Regions from separate parts of the Stappia sp. G46H5W genome, predicted to be linked through region 1. Evidence: predicted binding sites of a transcription regulator. Region 1 holds the regulator's gene; each other region holds the start of a gene.

Region 1 (3,203 bases):
AGGTCTTCTACGGCGACACCCACGCCATCAAGGATGTGAGCATCCGCATCGAGGAGAAGACGGTCACCGCCTTCATCGGCCCGTCGGGCTGCGGCAAGTCGACCTTCCTTCGCTGCATCAACCGGATGAACGACACGATCGACGTCTGCCGCGTCGAGGGCAACATCCTGATCGACGGAGAGGACATCTACGATCCCAAGGTCGACCCCGTGCAGCTGCGCGCCAAGGTCGGCATGGTGTTCCAGAAGCCGAACCCGTTCCCCAAGTCGATCTTCGACAACATCGCCTACGGCCCGCGCATCCACGGCCTGGCCCGCAACAAGGCGGCGCTGGAGGAGATCGTCGCCTCCAGCCTGCAGAAGGCCGGCCTGTGGAACGAGGTGAAGGACCGCCTCGACGAGCCGGGCACCGGCCTGTCCGGCGGCCAGCAGCAGCGCCTGTGCATTGCCCGCGCCATCGCCGTCAGCCCGGAAGTGATCCTGATGGACGAGCCCTGCTCGGCCCTCGATCCCATCGCCACCGCCAAGGTGGAGGAGCTGATCGACGAGCTGCGTGAGAACTACACAATCGTCATCGTCACCCACTCCATGCAGCAGGCCGCCCGCGTCTCGCAGCGCACGGCCTTCTTCCACCTCGGCAACCTGGTCGAGGAAGGGGCGACGAACGACATCTTCACCAACCCCCGGGACAAGCGCACCCAGGACTACATCACCGGCCGCTTCGGCTAGTCTGGACCAGCCGCGGGAACAGACGGGATGACGCGTGCACCTTGCCGCGCCCCGAATGGAGAAGAGACATGAGCCAACATACCGTTTCGTCGTTCGACGAGGAGCTGAAGGAAGTCGCCGGCCGGGTGTCGGAGATGGGCGGCCTCGCCGAGATGATGCTGAACGATTCCGTGCAGGCCCTGGTGCGCATGGACAAGGAACTTGCCCGCCGCGTGATCGCACAGGACAAGCGGGTCGATGCCCTGCAGTTCGAGATCGAGGAGCAGGCGATCCTGATCATCGCCCGCCGTCAGCCGGTCGCCAGCGACCTGCGCGACGTGATCTCGGCGATGCGCATCTCCAACGACCTTGAGCGCGTCGGCGATCTCGCCAAGAACGTCGCCAAGCGCGTCATCGCCATCGAGGGTACCTTCGACTCCAAGAAGTTCGCCCTCGGCGTGGAGCACATGACCGAGCTCGCCCAGAGCCAGCTCAAGGATGTGCTGGATGCCTATGCCGGCCGGGACGGCGTGGCGGCGGCCTCCGTGCGCGACCGCGACGACGAGGTCGACGCGCTCTACACTTCGATCTTCCGCGAACTCCTCACCTACATGATGGAGGATCCGCGGCAGATCTCGGTCTGCGCCCATCTGCTGTTCTGCGCCAAGAACATCGAGCGCATCGGCGACCATGCAACCAACATCGCCGAAAACGTCATGTACATGTCGACCGGCGTGCTGCCGACCGACGAGCGTCAGAAGGTCGACGAGACCGGCATCGAGACCGATACCGCGTCCTGAGGACGCCCTGGCAACCTGACGATGGCGCGGACGGCCCTGCCGTCCGCCGCCGCTGACAACGAGAGCCGGCAAGGCGGCGCGAGCGAAAAGCCGCGCCGATGCCTCCCGGCCGGGTCGATTGGACAAGGGTATCCGACATGCCGAAGGTCCTTATTGTCGAGGACGAAGAGCCTCTCATCATGATGCTGCGCTACAATCTCGAGGCCGAGGGCTACACGGTCGAGACCTGCATGCGCGGTGACGAGGCCGATCTTCTCCTGCGCGAGAGCCAGCCGGACCTGCTGCTTCTCGACTGGATGCTGCCGGGTCTGTCCGGCATCGAACTGTGCCGCCGCCTGCGCTCGCGTGCCGAGACGGAACGTCTGCCGGTGATCATGCTCACCGCCCGCGGCGAGGAGCAGGAGCGCATCCGCGGCCTTGCCACCGGTGCCGACGACTATGTGGTGAAGCCGTTCTCGATCCCGGAGCTGATGGCGCGGGTGCGCGCGATGCTGCGCCGGGCAAAACCGGAGGTCGTCTCCTCGCTGTTGCGCGCGGGCGATCTGGAACTTGACCGGGAGACACACCGGGTGCGCCGCTCGGGCCGCGAGATCCATCTCGGCCCGACCGAGTTTCGCCTGCTGGAGTTCCTGATGACCTCGCCGGGGCGTGTCTTTTCGCGCGAGCAGCTGCTCGACGGCGTCTGGGGCCATGACGTCTATGTCGACGAGCGCACGGTCGATGTGCATGTCGGGCGCCTGCGCAAGGCCATCAACCGCGGCAAGGTGCCGGATCCGATCCGCACCGTGCGCGGCGCCGGCTACGCCTTCAACGACCAGTTCGCCGCCGCCTCCTGAAACCCGCAGCTAGCGGAAACGCCGGGGCGGCTGTCGCGCCGTCTATCTGCGAACCGGCACCAGAATGCGAAAAGGCCCGCCGCGGATACCGCAGGCGGGCCTTTCTCGTAACTGCGCCCCCGGAAACGGGCCGGGGCGTTGCCTCAGCCGTTGGCAACGTTGCGGTCGCGGCGGCGGTCGCTCGCCGGCTGGTAGGCGATGCGGCAATGATAGGTGCAGTAGGGGACGCCCGGGTTCGACGGGTGGCCGCAGAAGTAGAAGTCTTCCTTGGTCGGGTCGCCGATCGGCCATTTGCAGGTCCGCTCGGTCAGCGTCAGGATCGTCGCACGCTTGGCGATCGGCACCAACTCGGCAACCGGCTTGGCCTGCGGCGCGGGAGCCGCGACCGGAGCGGTCTCGATCTTCAGCGCGGTGGCGCCCACCGTCTGCGGTGCCGAGGGGGCGTTGCCGCCCTGCTGCTGGGTCGCGGCCTGTGCCGCTTCCTCCGCGCCGCCCTTGGCCGGCTTGGCGCGCGCCTTCTGGGCGGGAGCCGCCGCCTTGGCGCGTCCCGACAGGCCGAGGCGGTGAACCTTGCCGATCACCGCATTGCGGGTCACGCCGCCCAGTTCTGCAGCGATCTGGCTGGCGCTCAGCCCGTCGGTCCAGAGCTTTTTGAGAAGGTCGACGCGTTCGCTTGTCCAGGACATGCGCTCAACTCCGTGTTTGATCGGGCCCCGACATCTGGTTAATAAAAGGTTATCGGCACACCGTGAGGGTGCCCCGCTCATTGCCGGATTTTGAGGCTATTGTGAGTCGGATACACGAGATCTCGTATTTCTTGACTGCAAAGCTACAATATGCCGGGTTTGCGGTTCAAGGTG
Region 2 (3,203 bases), on a different contig from region 1:
GCTTCCGGGCGATGCGCAAGCAGATCCTGGAGTTCTGCGGCTTTTCGCCCGTGCGCTTCCGCACCTTCGCGCCGGTGCAGGGCTCGGACGAGAAAAAGCGCAAGGGCTGGATCGAGAAGGCAGGAAAATACGGGGAGGCGGCCTGAGCGCGGCAGGAGCCCCTGGGCCGAGGCGTTCAGTAACGCTCTTCGGGGAACCAGCCGAAGATCGTGAGATCGAGGGTCGTCTGGGCGATGCGCTCGCGGCTGGTCATCAGGATCTGGCCGCCGCGCCGCTGGTAGAAGCGGACCGCCTCGTCATTGTCCTTGAGCACCCGGATGGCAAGGCCGTCGAGACGGGCGCGGGTCAGGGCGGCGCGGGTGGCGGTGAACAGCTCGCTGCCGAAGCCGAGGCCCTGATGGTCCGGCCGGACATAGAGCTCGTAGATCTCGCCCTCGAAGGGCAGCTCGCGCATGCGGCTGCGGCCCCAGGTGGCATAGCCGGCGGGAATGCCGGCGACCTGCAGGATCTGGATCTGGACACCGCGCGACAAGGCGGTGCGCCACCATTTCGGCCCGCGGCGGGAGATCATCCGCTCCAGTTCCAGGCCGTCGATGATGCCCCGATAGGTCGACCGCCAGGCATCCTCGTGGATGGTGGCGAGCGCTTCGGCATCGTCGTGGCGCGCTGGGCGCAGGGCTGTCAGGCCGATACTCATGGAACCATGATAGCGCCCTTCGGCGGCGGACAAAAGCCGTTGCGCATGACCAGGTCACAGCCAGTCGTGCACGAGGTGGAAAACGCGGAGAAGCGGGGAGGGGAGCTGCAGAAACGGAAAAGGGCCGGCGTTGGAGCCGGCCCTTCCGGTTGCAGTCTCAGTCCTTGCGGACCGGGGAACATCTGCGACAAAACCCCGGGGGGCTGGGGGGCTGTTGCGTACCGAAGCCTTGTCGTCAGTTCCTTATGCAACGATGCGAATTTCGCCGGTCAAGATGGCACCGTCTGGGCTGCAATGGGGCGAAACTATGAAATCGACATGGGCCCCGAAAAAGGCCGGGCGAGGGGCCCCAGGGAGGCCGAAACGCCATCTTTTGCAAGGGTTTGGCAAAGTGCTCGGCGTGCTCTTGCGCCGGGCTGCATGCGCCTGCGCGCGCCCGCTCCGCCGCCGGGACTTGCAAAAGGCGAAGAGGGCGGCCCATCATGACAGGCGGATGACAGGGCGGCGAGGCAGAAGGCGCGATGAGCGAGTTCGATGAAGACGCATCCAGGGCCGGGGCGGAGCCGGCGCCGATCTCCGGCCTTGCGACTGCCCGCAGTCCCGGCGCACCGCCTGTCCCCGCGCTTGTTTCCTTTCATCGGCGCGAACTCGACCTGATCCTGCGGGTCTATGGCCATCGGGTGGCCTCGGGCGAATGGCGGGATTACGCCATCGACCACCTGAAGGACCGGGCGGTGTTCTCTGTCTTCCGCCGCAGCTCTGAAATGCCGCTGTTCCGCATCGAGAAAGTGCCGCGCAACGCCAAGCGGCAGGGCGCCTATGCCGTGGTCGGCACGGGCGGTGTGATCCTCAAGCGCGGCGGCGACCTTGCCCAGGTGCTCAAGGTCTTCGAGAAGAAGCGTCACCTCAGCCTGGTGTGAACCGGCGAGCAAAAGGCGCTGGCCGGACAGGCCGCCCCCAACTGACGAGAAAAGGCGGAGGCCGGACAGGCCGCCCCAACTGACGAGAAAAAGGCGGAGGCCAGACAGGCCGGCCTCCGCAAGGAAGTGCCGCAGGGATTGCGAGCACGGAACCGTCGAACCTTCAGAACTTGTAGGACATGCGCGCGGCCAGGGCGTGCGACTGGGCGCGTGCCCGGTATTCGCCCGCATAGGTGAGCGTGCCGGACAGGCCGTTGGTCGCGGAATTGACCTCGACGCCGGCCGACAGGCGGGCGATGTCGCGGCCGATTCCGTTGCCGGTGGCGGTGACGGAGGCGCCCAGCATGGTGGCGTTGCGGCGGTCGCCGAGCGAGCCGATGGCCCGGGCATAGGCAACGTCCATCACCGGGGCGACCGTTGCCACGGTGCCGAGCGCCATCGCGGGCGCGGCAACGCGCACACCCGCGCCGGCATCGAACTGGCTGGCATTTGCGGACGGAGCGGCAAGCGAGAAGACGCCGGCGCCGGTCTCGGTCGAGCTGCCCAGCCACTGATGCACGAGGCGGGCCTGCACATAGGGCTGCACGGTCGCGCCCATCGTCTCGAAGGTCATGCCGACGCGGGCATTCGACCAGGCGCCGACATTGACGGCGTTGCTCGATCCGGTAAAGGCGACGGCGCCGCCAGCGCCGGCAATGGCGTTGCGGGTGCGGCTCGTCTCGAAGCGGGTCAGGCCGCCGGCCGCGTCGGCGAAGAAGCCGCCGGCCGAGTAGCTGCCATAGGCCACCGCATGCAGGCCGGTGGCACGCGCGGTGTTGCCGCCGCCCTGGCTGTTGCCCGAGGTGAAGCCGATGCCGACACCGCCGCCGATGCCGTCGGCCAGCGTGACGTCGATACCGGTCAGCATGCCGCCGGTGCGGCTGATGCTGCCGGGGGAGCCGGCGTTGGCCGAGGTGCTGGAGAAGCTGCCGAGCATCGACCCCCACAACCGGTAGCGGGCGGCTTCGCCGGCGGCGGCGCCATGGCTCGACAGGCTGACCGTGCCGGGCATGGCCTTGCCCGATCCGTGTGCGGCGGCCAGGTTCGAGATGGTGCCGGCGATCTGCGACAGGGTCGAGGCCTGGGCGGTCTGCGACTGGCTGAACACCGAGGCGGTGCTGCCCTCGCGGGTGGCGGTCAGGTTGGCAAGATCGAGAAGGCCCCAGCCGTATTCGCTGTCGATGCCCGGCGCGCCGACATCGCGCGAGGTCGCCAGCACCAGCTGCGCCAGCTCGGTGGCGGGCGCATCGGGGAACATCTCGCGGGCAATGGCGAGTGCCGCCGTCACATGTGGGGCGGCCATCGAGGTGCCCGACATGTTGACATAGCCGCCGGTGTTGGAGGTCGAGTAGATGCCGTCCGCATCCTGGTCGTCGCCGCCGCCCGGCGCCGACAGGCACCAGGTCATGGCAAGGCCGCAGCGGTTGGAATAGTCGGCGAGCGTGCCGTCGCGCCCGACGGCCGCGACCGACAGCCAGTTGGCCCGCAGCTCGGGGAAGATGTGCGGCAGGCCGGGCTCCAGCGCAACGCTCGGGAAGCCGTCGTTG
Region 3 (3,203 bases), on a different contig from region 1:
CGTCTCGTCGCCGACCCGACGCGCCTGCGCCAGATCCTGTTCAACCTGGCCGGCAACGGGCTGAAATTCACCGAGACCGGCGGCGTCGAGATCTGCATCGAGCCGATCGCCGAGACCGGAGAGGACAGCCCCGAAGGTCCCCCGCGCCGCTTCGCCATCACCGTGCGCGACACCGGCATCGGCTTTGCCCCGGAAGAGGCCGAACGGCTGTTCGAGGAGTTCGAGCAGGTCGACCACGGCCCGGCCCGCCGCTTCGACGGCGCCGGCCTCGGCCTTGCCATTTCGCGCCGGCTGGCCCGGCTGATGGGCGGCGACGTGATCGCCTGTTCCGCGCCGGGCGAGGGCGCCACCTTCCGCGTCGAGCTGCCGCTTCGCGCCGCCCCGGCCCTGCCCGCACCGGCTCCGGCCGCGCGGCCCTTGGCCGGCTCCCGCATCGCGCTTGTGTCTGCGAGCTGCATCGAGATGCCGCTGATCGCCCGTTCGCTGGCCGCGCAAGGTGCCGCGACCACGCTGCTTGCCCCGGGCAAGGAGGACGACGACGATGCGCTTCTGTCCGCCGATCTCGTCCTGCTCGACCCGCTGGCGGTGACCGATGCCGGCGCCTGGCTCGCCAGCGCCCGCGCCGCCGGACTTGCCGCCCCCGCCGGCGTGCTGCTGGCGCCGAGCGAGCGCGACCGGCTGCCGCGCCTGCGCGAGGCGGGCTTCGGCGGCTACCTGATCCGCCCCGTGCGCGCCACCTCGCTGACGGAGCTTTGCGCCACGCTGCTCGGCCGCGATACCGGCCTGTCGCCCTGGGACCGGCCCGAGCCGCGCTCCCTCACCGGGGCAGATGGCGAGGGGACGGGCTGCGACAGCGCCTGCGCGCAGCGTCCCTTGCGCATCCTCGTGGCCGACGACAACGACATCAACCGCATGCTCAGCGAGGCCCTGCTGCGCAAGCTCGGCCACGAGCCGGTGGTGGCGGCCGACGGGGCCGCGGCCCTTGCCGCGGCGGCCGACGGATCCTGCGACATGCTCCTGATGGACCTGCACATGCCGGTGGTCGACGGCATTGCGGCAATCCGCCGCTTCCGCGAGATGGAGACGGCCGGCGGCTGGCCGCGCGCGCCCGTCTATGTGGTGACCGCCGATGTCACCGCCGATGCGGAAAAGGCGGCGCTTGCCGCCGGTGCCGATGCGGTCCTGTCCAAGCCGCTCGACCCGGACCTGCTTCGCCGGCGTATCGTTCGCCGCACCGCGGAGACGGCCCTCCCGGGCGGGCACTGAAAACTTCGCCAATTGTCACGCAAGTGTTGGGAAAGTATGGTCTACGGCACGGCCAGCAAACGTGGCCGTCCGTCATGTGCGGCCGATTCGCCTGCCTGCTTGCGCCGGAATTGTTTGCCGGTTGAGAGTTTTGGCAGGGCCGGTTCGGCTGGCAGGAGCGACACGAGAATGGCCGGCCGGGCCTGCCCGGAACCGGCACCGTTGCGTGACGGCGTCCGCGGGAGGCAAGCAGGGAAGGCTCGGGGCCATGTCAAGAAACGCTGTTCTGTCGCCGCGCAGCCTGATGCGCAAGTTCGCCCCGGCGATGGCCACCAGCTGGCTTGCCGCGATGAAGGCCGGCCCCTCGGGCCGCAACGTTCCCAGCCTCGGCCGCATCGGCTCGCTGGAGGTGCGCCTGGCGCGCAGCGCCAAGGAGATCCGCAAGGCCCAGGAGCTGCGCTACCACGTCTTCTACGAGGAGATGTCGGCGATCGCCGATGCCGCGACCCAGGCAAACAGGCGCGATGTCGATGCCTATGACGACATTTGCGACCATCTCCTGGTGCTCGACCACGACCTGACCGAGCGCAACAAGCTCGGCCGCCGCGTGCCGCGCATCGTCGGTACCTACCGCCTGCTGCGCCAGGACGTCGCCGAGCGCCATGGCGGCTTCTACACCGCCGCCGAATTCGACATCCAGTCGCTGGTCGACGCCCACCCGCGCCTGCAGTTCCTGGAGCTCGGCCGCTCCTGCGTGCTCAAGCCCTACCGCACCAAGCGCACGGTCGAGCTGCTGTGGCACGGCATCTGGGCCTATGTGCTGATGCACCGGATCGACGTGATGGTCGGCTGCGCCTCCATCGAGGGCACCGATCCGGACCGCATCGCCTCGCAGCTCGCCTTCCTGCACCACAATGCCAGGACGCCGGAAGCCTGGCGGGTGCGCGCGGTCGGCGACCGCTATGTCGAGATGAACCGCATGCCGAAGGCCGAGGTCAACGAGCGCCAGGCGCTGCGCGAGCTGCCGCCCCTGATCAAGGGCTACCTGCGGCTCGGCGCCTATATCGGCGACGGCGCCGTGGTCGACCGCCAGTTCGGCACCACCGACGTGCTGATCGTCATGCCGGTGGAAGCGCTCAACAGCCGCTACGTCAATCATTACGGCGCCGACGCCGGCCGTTACGCCAGCCAGTAACGCGCCCTCGGTCAGGGCGCCCCGGCACTCCTCAAAGGCGCCGGGCCCAGGGCTCGACGCCGTAGCGGGCCGCGATGTTTCGCGCGCCGGCATCGAGCTGGCCGGCGTCCAGCCGCAGGAAGCCGACATGATCGAGAAAGCCGCCGCGCTCGGGTCGTGCGAAGGCGACGAGCGCGGAATAGCCGGCCCAGGCGCCATGGCCGAGCAGCGAGGCCAGCAGCGAGCGCGACAGGCCCCCGCCGCGGCAGGCCGAGGCGACGCCCATCACCGACAGCCACATCGCCCCGTCCAGTTCGCCCGCCGCCGCCATGGCGACGGGCCGGCCGCGGCGAAAGGCACCCCAGACCCGGTTTTCCGCCGCCAGCAGGTCGAGCTCGGGCAGCAAGCCTTCCGGCGAGGCGGCCGGGGACCAGTCGCCCCGGTCCGCCTCCGCCAGCCACAGCTCGTGCAGGGCCGGGACATCCTCGGGTCCTGCAACCCGCACCACGAAGGCCCCGGCCGGCGCGCTCACGGCTGCGGGCCGTCGTAGCCCTCGACGATCACCAGGTCCGAGACCGCGTGCGAGGCGCGCAGCGACTTGGCATAGGCATAGGCTTCGCTCTCGTAGCAGGCGACAGCCTTCTCGTAGCTGTCGAACTCGATCACCACGTTGCGCTGGCGCGCGGCGCCTTCCTTGCACTCGAAGCGGCCGCCGCGCACGATGAAGCGGGCGCCATAGGCGCGAAACGCCTCGGCATTCGCCTCGATATATTTCCTGTAGGCG
Region 4 (3,203 bases), on a different contig from region 1:
CCGCCGGGGCCACCGCATAGGGCCACACCAGCAGCATCTTGTAGGCGCTCGATCCCTTGATCACCCGGTCGGCCATGACCGCGAGCCACAGCGCCGCACCCATGGAGACAAACGTTACCAGGGTCGAGAAGATCACCGTCGTCTTGAACGAGGCGAGATAGTAGCGGTCGCTCAGCAGGAACTCGAAGTTGCCGAAGCCGACGAACTGCGAGGAAAGACCGAAAGGGTCTGGAATATAGGCGGACTGATAGATCGCCTGGCCCGCGGGCCAGAAGAAGAAGACTAGTGTCACCAAGATCTGCGGCGCTAGCAGCAGATACGGCAAGACCCGACTATTGAAGACGACGCGTTTGTGCATGGCGCGCTATTCCGGCTGCTCTGTCCGCCGGGTCTAGCCGACGGGCGAAAACGGCCCGGCAGGCTGCCGGACCGTTTCCCGTTTCTTGGAATGGGCAACGGATGCGGGACATGTCCCGCATCCGCGACCGTTTCAGGGGATCAGCGGTTGGCCTGCTCGAAGCGGCGCAGCAGCTGGTTGCCACGCTCCACCGCGTTGTCGAGCGCCTCCTTGGCCGACTTGTCGCCGGCCCACACCGCTTCCAGCTCCTCGTCGATGATGCCGCGGATCTGGTCGAAGTTGCCCAGACGCACGCCCTTCGAGTTGGCGGTCGGCGCCTTGCCGGTCATCTGGATGACGGCAATGTCCGTGCCCGGGTTGGCCTCGTAGAAGCCGGAGGCCTTGGTCTGCTCGTAGGCGGCCATGGTGATCGGCAGGTAGCCGGTGTCCTGGTGCCACTTGGCCTGGATGTCGGCGGACGACAGGAAGTTCAGAAACTCCGCGACGCCGGCATATTCCTCGGCCTCATGGCCGGACATCACCCACAGCGAGGCGCCGCCGATGATCGTGTTGACCGGAGCAGCCTCGACCGAATCCCAGTACGGCAGCGGGCGGATATCGAAGGCAAACTTGGCCTCGGACTTCACGCCTGCATAACCGGCCGAAGATTCGGTGAACAGGGCGCACTCGCCGGCGCGGAACTGGGCACCGCTTTCGTTGCGACGGCCGGCATAGATGAACTTGCCGTCCTTGGCCCACTGGCCCATCGCCTCGATATGCGCGACCTGAACCGGTCCGTTGAAGGACAGCTCGGTGTCGACGCCGCCGAAGCCGTTCTCCTTCGTCGCGAAGGGAACGTCGTGATAGGCAGACAGGGTCTCCAGATGCACCCAGCTCTGCCAGGCGGTGGTCAGCGGGCAGGCTGCGCCGGACGCCTTCAGCTTGTCCAGCACCTCGCCCACCTTCTCCCAGGTGCTCAGGTCGGTGTTCGGATCGATGCCAGCCGCCTCGAGCGCATCGCGGTTCACGTAGAGAACCGGGGTCGAGGAGTTGTACGGCAGCGACAGCATCTGACCGTCGGTGGTGGTGTAGTAGCCGGCAACCGCGGCCAGGTAGGCGCTCTGGTCGAACTCCTTGCCCGTCTCGGCCATCAGCTCGTAGACCGGCTTGATGGCGCCCTTGGCGCCCATCATCGTGGCGGTGCCGACCTCGAAGACCTGGAGGATATGCGGCTGCTCGCCGGCGCGGAAGGCGGCGATGCCGGCATTCAGCGCCTCGGAGTAGTTGCCCTTGTGCGAAGCGACCACGACGTAGTCGCTCTGCGAGGCATTGAACTTCTCGACCTGCTCGTTCAGCAGATCGCCGAGGCGACCGGTGAAGGCGTGCCACCACTGGATCTCGGTGGCGGCGAAGGACACGGTGGTGCTGCCGGCAAGCATCGTTGCGGCGACCAGACCGGCCAGCGTCTTGCGATAAGCCATAGTTTGCTCTCCCAAAGCTCGGGCACCCGGCCCGACATGCGGTTCTGGGCAACGCGGCCTCCGGTATAGAAGACGCGTTGAACGAAAATGTCCGCATTTCGTATTTGTTTCATATGAACGCCAGATGTCGCTCACATGAACATTAAGCGACACTTCCATGACAGACGCAAGAGCCCCAAGACAAGCGGGAAATCGCTGATCCACACCGTTCCCCTAGGGCATGTGGGCAAGTTGGTCACTTTCGTGTCATGCGTGCCCCTTAGCCCCCTGGCAGACCTTTTGCCGGCGGAACGAAGATCGCCCTCCGCGTCAACCGGGCGCCCACGTTTTCCCCGCTCCTTTCACACGAAATGCACACCGCCCGGATTCCCCTTCCTCCCTCCCCCTGCCTCCGGTAGGAACAAGGGCACACGAGGGGAAGTGAGAATGAAGGGTCCTGTTCCGGCGAACGACACAACCGCCGCGGCGATGCGCGTCGCCCCGCATAATGCGGAGGCCGAGCGTCAGCTGCTGGGCGCGATCATCGTCAACAACGAGACCTATTACCGCGTCTCCGACTTTCTCGAGCCCGAGCACTTCTTCATCGCTCCCCACCGGGAGATTTACGAGAAGGCCGGCCAGCTGATCCGCGCCGGCAAGGTCGCCTCGCCGATCACGCTCAAGACCTTCTTCCCGCAGGATGCCCGCATCGCCGACATGTCGGCCGCGCAGTATATCCTCCGGCTCGCAGCGGACGCCGCCTCGGTCATCAACGCCGAGGACTATGGCCGCGCGATCTACGACCTCGCGATCCGCCGGACCTTGATCCGCATCGGCGAGGACATGGTCAACATCGCCTTCGACGCGCCGATCGACATGCCGCCGACGGCGCAGATCGACGATGCCGAGCGCCGCCTGTTCGAACTGGCGGAAAAGGGCCGCACCGACACCGGATTCGTCTCCTTCGGCGACGCGCTGACCGCGACCATCGAAATGGCCGCCGCCGCCTATCAGCGCGAAGGCGCGCTGTCGGGCATCGCCAGCGGATTGCGCGATCTCGACGGCCTGATGGGCGGCCTGCAGCCGTCGGATCTCATCGTGCTTGCCGGCCGTCCCGCCATGGGCAAGACCTCGCTCGCCACCAACATCGCCTACAATGTCGCCGAGGCCTACATGGCCGAGGAGCAGCCCGACGGCACGATGAAGACCGTCAACGGCGGCGTCGTCGGCTTCTTCTCGCTGGAAATGTCGGCCGAGCAGCTGGCAACGCGTATCATTTCCGAGCAGACGGAAATCTCGTCTTCGAAGATCCGCCGCGGCGACATTTCCGAGCACGACTTCGAAAAGCTCGCCGCCGCGGCCCAGACCATGCAGCTGGTTCCGCTGCACGTGGACCAGACCGGTGG

Evidence for each region. The regulator PhoB, encoded in region 1, activates phosphate uptake and scavenging genes when phosphate is short. The targets are predictions, from matches to a motif close to TGTCATNNANCTGTCAT.
Region 2: ACVJ6E_RS18065 (DUF2794 domain-containing protein) is a predicted target of PhoB. The motif match lies at 1,180-1,196, and genes of this name have one in related genera.
Region 3: olsB (l-ornithine N(alpha)-acyltransferase) is a predicted target of PhoB. The motif match lies at 1,280-1,296, and genes of this name have one in related genera.
Region 4: ugpB (sn-glycerol-3-phosphate ABC transporter substrate-binding protein UgpB) is a predicted target of PhoB. The motif match lies at 1,965-1,981, and genes of this name have one in related genera.

What each region holds. Positions count from the first base shown of each region.
Region 1 covers NZ_JBZFLL010000001.1:1,021,131-1,024,333, reverse strand. Annotated here, with positions in the region: gene pstB (phosphate ABC transporter ATP-binding protein PstB) at 1-728, shown strand, start outside; gene phoU (phosphate signaling complex protein PhoU) at 797-1,507, shown strand; gene phoB (phosphate regulon transcriptional regulator PhoB) at 1,645-2,343, shown strand; gene ACVJ6E_RS04180 (GcrA family cell cycle regulator) at 2,487-3,029, opposite strand.
Region 2 covers NZ_JBZFLL010000005.1:524,072-527,274, forward strand. Annotated here, with positions in the region: gene ACVJ6E_RS18055 (NAD(P)H-dependent oxidoreductase) at 1-146, shown strand, start outside; gene ACVJ6E_RS18060 (GNAT family N-acetyltransferase) at 176-697, opposite strand; gene ACVJ6E_RS18065 (DUF2794 domain-containing protein) at 1,219-1,617, shown strand; gene ACVJ6E_RS18070 (S8 family peptidase) at 1,781-3,203, opposite strand, start outside.
Region 3 covers NZ_JBZFLL010000005.1:43,411-46,613, forward strand. Annotated here, with positions in the region: gene ACVJ6E_RS15805 (ATP-binding protein) at 1-1,266, shown strand, start outside; gene olsB (l-ornithine N(alpha)-acyltransferase) at 1,571-2,440, shown strand; gene ACVJ6E_RS15815 (GNAT family N-acetyltransferase) at 2,472-2,951, opposite strand; gene ACVJ6E_RS15820 (DUF1330 domain-containing protein) at 2,948-3,203, opposite strand, start outside.
Region 4 covers NZ_JBZFLL010000002.1:472,407-475,609, reverse strand. Annotated here, with positions in the region: gene ugpA (sn-glycerol-3-phosphate ABC transporter permease UgpA) at 1-358, opposite strand, end outside; gene ugpB (sn-glycerol-3-phosphate ABC transporter substrate-binding protein UgpB) at 499-1,818, opposite strand; gene ACVJ6E_RS07910 (replicative DNA helicase) at 2,245-3,203, shown strand, end outside.